Linked DNA regions of Candidatus Scalindua japonica. The protein of the gene in region 2 binds, or shares a complex with, the protein of the main gene of each other region. Links are inferred from orthologs where the notes say so. Each region holds a gene or a part of one and is shown on either strand. Other genes may lie near its edges. The genes, in order: glmM and cdaA.

The links.
Region 1: the proteins of cdaA (region 2) and glmM are in contact, whole or in part, in a crystal structure (PDB 7OJS), measured with the Bacillus subtilis proteins. The link is inferred for Candidatus Scalindua japonica from one-to-one orthologs.

Annotation. Positions count from the first base shown.
Region 1 is NZ_BAOS01000022.1:125,132-128,321, reverse strand. Bases 39-2,891 are described here. They hold glmM (phosphoglucosamine mutase), read left to right. Parts: upstream 39-715; coding sequence 716-2,068; downstream 2,069-2,891. Other genes in these bases: glmU (bifunctional sugar-1-phosphate nucleotidylyltransferase/acetyltransferase), read left to right, coding at 2,065-2,891; SCALIN_RS12370 (HU family DNA-binding protein), read left to right, coding at 158-427; SCALIN_RS12375 (3-hydroxyacyl-ACP dehydratase FabZ family protein), read left to right, coding at 39-99. Also shown: more of SCALIN_RS12375, read left to right, coding at 1-38; more of glmU, read left to right, coding at 2,892-3,190. UniProt on the Bacillus subtilis protein: Catalyzes the conversion of glucosamine-6-phosphate to glucosamine-1-phosphate. Glucosamine-1-phosphate is used for cell wall biosynthesis.
Region 2 is NZ_BAOS01000004.1:100,263-103,463, forward strand. The notes cover bases 206-3,069. They hold cdaA (diadenylate cyclase CdaA), read right to left. Parts: upstream 2,123-3,069; coding sequence 1,289-2,122; downstream 206-1,288. Other genes in these bases: SCALIN_RS02685 (pyridoxine 5'-phosphate synthase), read right to left, coding at 206-280; SCALIN_RS02690 (CdaR family protein), read right to left, coding at 285-1,283; folP (dihydropteroate synthase), read right to left, coding at 2,288-3,069. Also shown: more of SCALIN_RS02685, read right to left, coding at 1-205; more of folP, read right to left, coding at 3,070-3,139; SCALIN_RS02705 (LptE family protein), read right to left, coding at 3,146-3,201. UniProt on the Bacillus subtilis protein: One of 3 paralogous diadenylate cyclases (DAC) in this bacteria, catalyzing the condensation of 2 ATP molecules into cyclic di-AMP (c-di-AMP). Upon expression in E.coli leads to c-di-AMP synthesis.

The DNA.
Region 1 (3,190 bases), on a different replicon or contig from region 2:
AATATTGAATTACGGGCCAGGAGGGCTATTTTTGACGTTCAGGGAATAGCAAATGGCAAACTTGTATTTGAAGGTCAGATAATTGGTATGGCAATGTAACATGGGTTGTTGGTGTTATATTTTTGTGGGCTTTTTTTCCTTTTAGAAAGGGGGTTGTATGAATAAGCAGGATTTAGTTGAAGCTGTATCAAAAGAGTTAGGTACATCAAAAGCTGGGGGAGAGCGAGCGGTAAATGCTGTGTTATGTGGTATTACCAAAGGTGTAAAAAAAGATAAAAGTGTACAGCTGATAGGGTTTGGTACTTTTTCAGTAAAGAAAAGAAAAGCTCGAACGGCAAGAAACCCTCAGACTGGTGACACAATTAAGGTCAAGGCCAGCAGGACGGTAGGTTTTAAGGTAGGTAAAAAATTCAAGGAGATGGTTTGACATACCTGTTTTACTTTAAGCTTTCAATCTTGACATACTAAATTGAGAGGCACGTGCTTTTCGAAGTGAGTGCCTCTCAATTCTAGTTTTCTTCTACGTTATTCATTCCTCGCGCCACGCCTCTATGATTACTTATCAAGCCGAGTACTGCCTATCAATATTTATTGTTCATGTCATATTTTGAGGTTACAGAAATGTGACTTGTTTCTCTTTCAAGAGGACCCGGTTCTGGAATCCTTTCGAAAGGGATATCTTTATTCTAACTTTTATACTATAAAGTGAATGTAAATGGGAAAATTATTTGGAACAGACGGGATTAGAGGGGTTGCTAATGTGTATCCAATGACTCCTGAAGTTGTATTGAGTGTCGGAAAAGCAGTCGCTCACGTTTTCAAGGAAAAGTGTGGAAAAGAAAAACCTAAATTTGTAATAGGTAAAGACACCCGAATTAGTGGCTATATGCTGGAAAATGCACTGGCTTCAGGTATTATTTCAGTAGGTGCGGATGTTTTACTTGTCGGTCCTATGCCAACACCGGCGATTGCACACCTGACTAAATCGTTAAACGCAGATGCCGGTATTGTGCTGAGCGCATCACATAATCCTGCTGAAGATAACGGGATAAAGATTTTCAGTGAAGATGGGCATAAACTGCCGGATAATGTAGAGGAAGAGATTGAAAAATATATTTTGTCAGAAAAAGTAAAGACTGAACAGATAAAAGGAGATCTGATTGGGAAAGCGTACAGAATTGCTGACGCAAAAGGAAGATATATAGAGTTTGTTAAGGCTTCTGTAAACAGCATGAACCTGAAAGGATTAAAAATAGTGCTGGACTGTGCTAATGGCGCGGCTTACAATACCGCACCGTATATATTAAGTGAGCTGGGAGCAGAAGTAGTTGTACTGAACGATAAGCCTGACGGATTGAACATAAACTTAGATTGCGGCGCCATACATCCAGAAAAGATGATGGCTCTTGTAAAAAAGGAAAAGGCGGATATCGGGATAGCACTTGATGGGGACGCGGACAGAGTGATTGTTTGTGATGAAAAAGGGCGAATCGTCGATGGCGACCATATTATTGCGATATGCGCGATTGACCTGAAAGAGAATGGGTCGTTGAAGAAGAACCACGTTGTTGTCACTGTTATGGCGAATAAAGGCTTTGATATTGCTATGGAAAAGAAAAAGATTAAAGTGGTTAAGACAAATGTTGGCGACAGACACGTTGTTGACGAGATGAGGAGAAAAGGATATGTTTTAGGGGGGGAGCAGTCGGGGCATATAATATTCTCAAATTATACAACCACGGGAGATGGAATAATTTCAGCTTTGCAATTATTAAAAATTATCAAAGAAAAAAGAACAAAGCTAAGCAAATTGGCAGAATGTATGAAGTCTCTGCCGCAGGTGATTGTTAATGTTGCCGTGAAGGAAAAAAAGAATATTAATAAGCTGAAAATATACAAGAATATCAAGCGCGCGGAATCACACCTGAGTAAAAAAGGGAGAGTCCTTGTAAGGTATTCAGGAACACAGAATCTATGCAGAATTATGATTGAAGGCGAGAATAAAAGAGAAATTCAGAAAATAGCAAATGATATTGCGAAAGAGATGAAGAAAGAGATAGGGATATGATACAAGCGGTAATAATGGCTGCGGGAAAGAGCACAAGAACCTGGCCTTTAACGTTGACCATGCCTAAACCATTACTTAAGGTGATGAATAAAGAGATTGTTAAGCACAATCTTGACGCTTTGCAGGGATTGGTGAACGAAGTTATTGTCATTGTTGGTTATAAGAAAGAGATGATAATAGATGAAATAGGTCACAAGTATGGGAAATTAAAAATAAAATATGCTGAGCAGAAAAGACAGTTGGGTACCGGACATGCACTGAAATCTGTTGAAGAGTTGATTAAGGATAAATTTATTGTTATAGGCGGAGATGATATTTTCTCAAAGAGAGATATAAAGGCGTGCTTGAAACATAGATATGCGGTGTTGGGATGTGAGGTTGAAGCTCCGGACAGGTTTGGCGTTTTTGTTGTAAAGGGTAAAGAGGTTAAAAAGATTGTTGAAAAGCCTGAACAGTTTGTTTCAGATATAGCGAATACAGGATTATATGTTTTTGATAAATCTATCTTTAAGATTAAGCTCAGGAAAAGTCAAAGAGGGGAATATGAAATAGTTGATTATATAAATGCGCTTGTTAAAAAAGAGAAAGTCGTGTGTGAAATGGTAAAAGGACACTGGCTGTCCGTGGGATATCCATGGGATTTAATTGAAGCAAACAGCATCCTGGTTTCTAAAATAAAGAGTGATATAAAAGGAAAAGTAGAAAAAAATGTTACTGTAAAGGGAAAACTGATAGTAGGAAAGGGTACGGAAATCCTGTCCGGAACATATATAAAAGGAGATGTAGTTATTGGCGAAAATTGCAGTATTGGGCCTAATTGCTATTTAAGAGGTAATACTTCTATCGGAAATGGCTGTCATATCGGACAGGCGGTAGAGATAAAAAACAGTATAATTATGGACAATGCGAAAGTACCTCACCTCTCTTATGTAGGAGATAGCATTATTGGTAAAAACAGTAATTTAGGCGCCGGGACAATAACGGCAAATTTAAAACACGATAATAAAAATGTAAGATCTGTTGTGAAGGGGAAACCGGTTGATACAGGCAGAAGAAAACTTGGGGCCATTATTGCCGACGATGTTCATACAGGCATAAAAACAGCCATCTATCCGGGAAGAA
Region 2 (3,201 bases):
CTGGCACCAGGGTAATTTGCCCTGGTTTTATTTTAAGCGCAATATCAACAATTTCCCGGGAGGTTGCCATCTCCAGGTTTAGTTTGGTAAATACTGTATCATGCATTAACTCAAGATCTCTTTCCTGTATATGCCTTCTATCCTCTCTGAGATGTATTGTTATAACATCAGCACCACCAAGATCCGCAAGCCCGGCTGCAGTTACCGGATCAGGTTCAAAGGTCATCCTCGCCTGTCGTATTGTAGCAACATGGTCAACATTAACGCCTAATTTAATCATAATTTCATTCCTTTTCATTTACCGCCTCAAAAATATCTACATGAGACTCGGGTTCATGTCCTTCTATTTTTAGTCCTTCAGGTATCTTGCAAATAACAGGTTGGTTGTAAGGCCCCGGAGGACTTAATGAACTGACATCAATATATGCCATAATATCTTCCGGGTTCAGCATGTCCAGTATTAATTTTGAACCCTTCAGGGACAGGCTAATATATTCCTCTTTTAGTTTAACTTTATATTTGTAGTCTATCGGGTGAAAAACGTTTACTTTGACATTATCAAATACTTTAACACCCATTTGTTCCGTTATATGAAACCATACATTAATTTTCTCATCACATACAACAGGTATAGAAACAAATTTTTCATTTTTTACTATCGAGATATTATTTTCTATATCGACTACCCAGGGAAATGTTCTGTTCTGTTCGCTTGTTATTCCGCGCACATTTATCACTCTTGTATTAATAGAATCAGCTTCTTTGAGAATATTGACAGGTCCCGTTACAAGAACTTCTCTAGGGTAGAAAAACTCACTGTTTATTTCGTAACCGAGCGCAGGTGTTCCATTTTTCTGTATGTGTACCTTTATGTACTTACTTTCCAGTCTACCTAAAGTTATTTCGATTTCATTGGGTACCAGCGAGTTTATTCTAATCTCTTTTGGGAAATTAAAGTTTCTTCTTGTTAAGTGAATAGTTCTTTTAAAATTATCCTCTTCTACATTATTTATGTCTGGTATGTCATATCTGGCTTTAATTTTATTGTCTTTTATCATATCAGATACTCTATCAATTACATTTTGTGGACCACTCAACCCAACAGTTACCATTTCGCTACTGGTATCCATTATTGTCAGGCCTGAAGGTGCGTTGATTGTTAACAGAAGATCTTCTTTGATGTCGCCGGTATGTTTACTTATAGCATAAAACCAGAGAGCTACAGCCATTATCAACGCCATTCCCTTTGCTCTCAAATTTCGAAAAAAAAGGTTTTTTATCAAGCTTATTAACTCCGTTCTTCTTCTACTATACTGGTTGACATTTCTTCTAGTATTTTTCTTAATTTATCCGGTGTGACATCTTCAGTAAGCCTTCCGCCAACAGCGACAGATACCAGCCCGGTTTCTTCAGAAATAATTATTGATATCGCATCAGTCTCTTCTGTAATGCCAATACCGGCCCTGTGACGTGTACCGCAGGTTTTTGGTATGTTTTCGTTTTCTGTTAGCGGAAATAAACAGCCTGCGGCAGCAATCTTTGCTTCCTGTATAATCACCGCTCCATCATGAAGTGGAGTACCGGGCCAGAAAATTGTGCTGATAAGATCACTTGAAATGTTAGAATTTGTCTTTATTCCACCTTCAATATAATTGACCAGTCCGTCTTCACGTTCAATAGTTATCAATCCTCCTATCTTATTTTCAGACAAGGCAGTCACTGCCTTTACAATCTCTTTAGCAACCTGTATATCAGACTTAACAAACATTCTGAAAAAAGGTCTATGCCCTAATTTAATAAGCGCCCGTCTGAATTCCAATTGGAAAAGAATGATGACTGGAATAATCAATACCGGCAAAAACTCTGTGATAAGCCAGTTAACGGTATAAAGTTCGAGCTTTTTAATAAAAAACAGTATTACTATAGCAACTATTACTAATGTAAATGCTAAACCACGAAGTATACCGGCTCCGCGAGTTCCCTGCATGATTCTTAATATTGTATAGAGAATAATAAATATTATAAATATTTCACCACATGATTTTATTAACATCCATCCATTGCACCAGTATGGATGAATAATGCTATGAAAATTTTCAAAAAATCCTAAGAAACTGTCCATCAACTTTTTCCCTTTTTTTAGTCTGAATGTACGACAAAATTGAGTTTTATATTGTCTCTTTCATGTTAACCACATAGTTAGTAAACTCAAATTAAAAAGCCATTCGGTCATTACTCCTTCATATTGGGATGTTGGAGAGTAAAGCCTGTCTGAAGAGAACCGGATTCATCCCTCTATGGCTTTATACATTTTTATAACTTGAACAGCCTCTTTGACGTTATGTACCCTGACTATATTTGCACCCTTTGATACAGCAATGACCAGAGTTACTAATGTACCAATAAGGCGAGTATTGTTTATTGTCACATCGTTGTCCTCTAAGGGCATAAGGACTTTGTTGATAAAGGATTTGTGAGAAGTACCTATCATAACAGGCAGGTTCAGGCATTTAAATTTATTAAAATGCTTGAGGATTTCAGTATTGTGTTCAACTCTCTTGCCAAAACCTATCCCGGGATCAATTATTATTTTATCACGCGCTATTCCAGATTTAACGGAATATTCAATTTTTTTTTCAAGAAATAAGGTAATTTCAGTAATTAGTTGATCATAAACAGGATTTTCAGGAAAATCATGTGGGCTGCCCTTAATGTGCATTATAATTATGGGTGTGTTATTTACGGCTGCAACTCTTCCCATTTCTTTATCAGCCTGTAATCCGCTAATATCATTTATGATCTGAGCGCCAGCCTTAATTGCTTTGTCAGCAACTTCAGCCTTATATGTATCAACGGAAATCGGAATGCGTGTCTCTTTGCTTAGCTCCTTAATTATAGGAATAACACGCCTTAGTTCCTCATCAGCAGAGACATAATTTGAATTCGGTCTGGTAGATTCACCTCCAATATCTATTATATCAACACCATCAGCGATCATTTTTCTCGCTCGCTTCAGTGCATTCTCTATATTATAGTATTTGCCACCATCGTAGAAAGAGTCTGGAGTTATATTCAAGATACCCATCACATGTGTTCGTTTGCTTAAATCAAGGTATCCTCTGTCGTATCTAATAATCAAAAAAAATTACCACTTTTCCTCTAGTTGATTAACTATTGTTTCTGCCAGGCCAGCCAGACTTT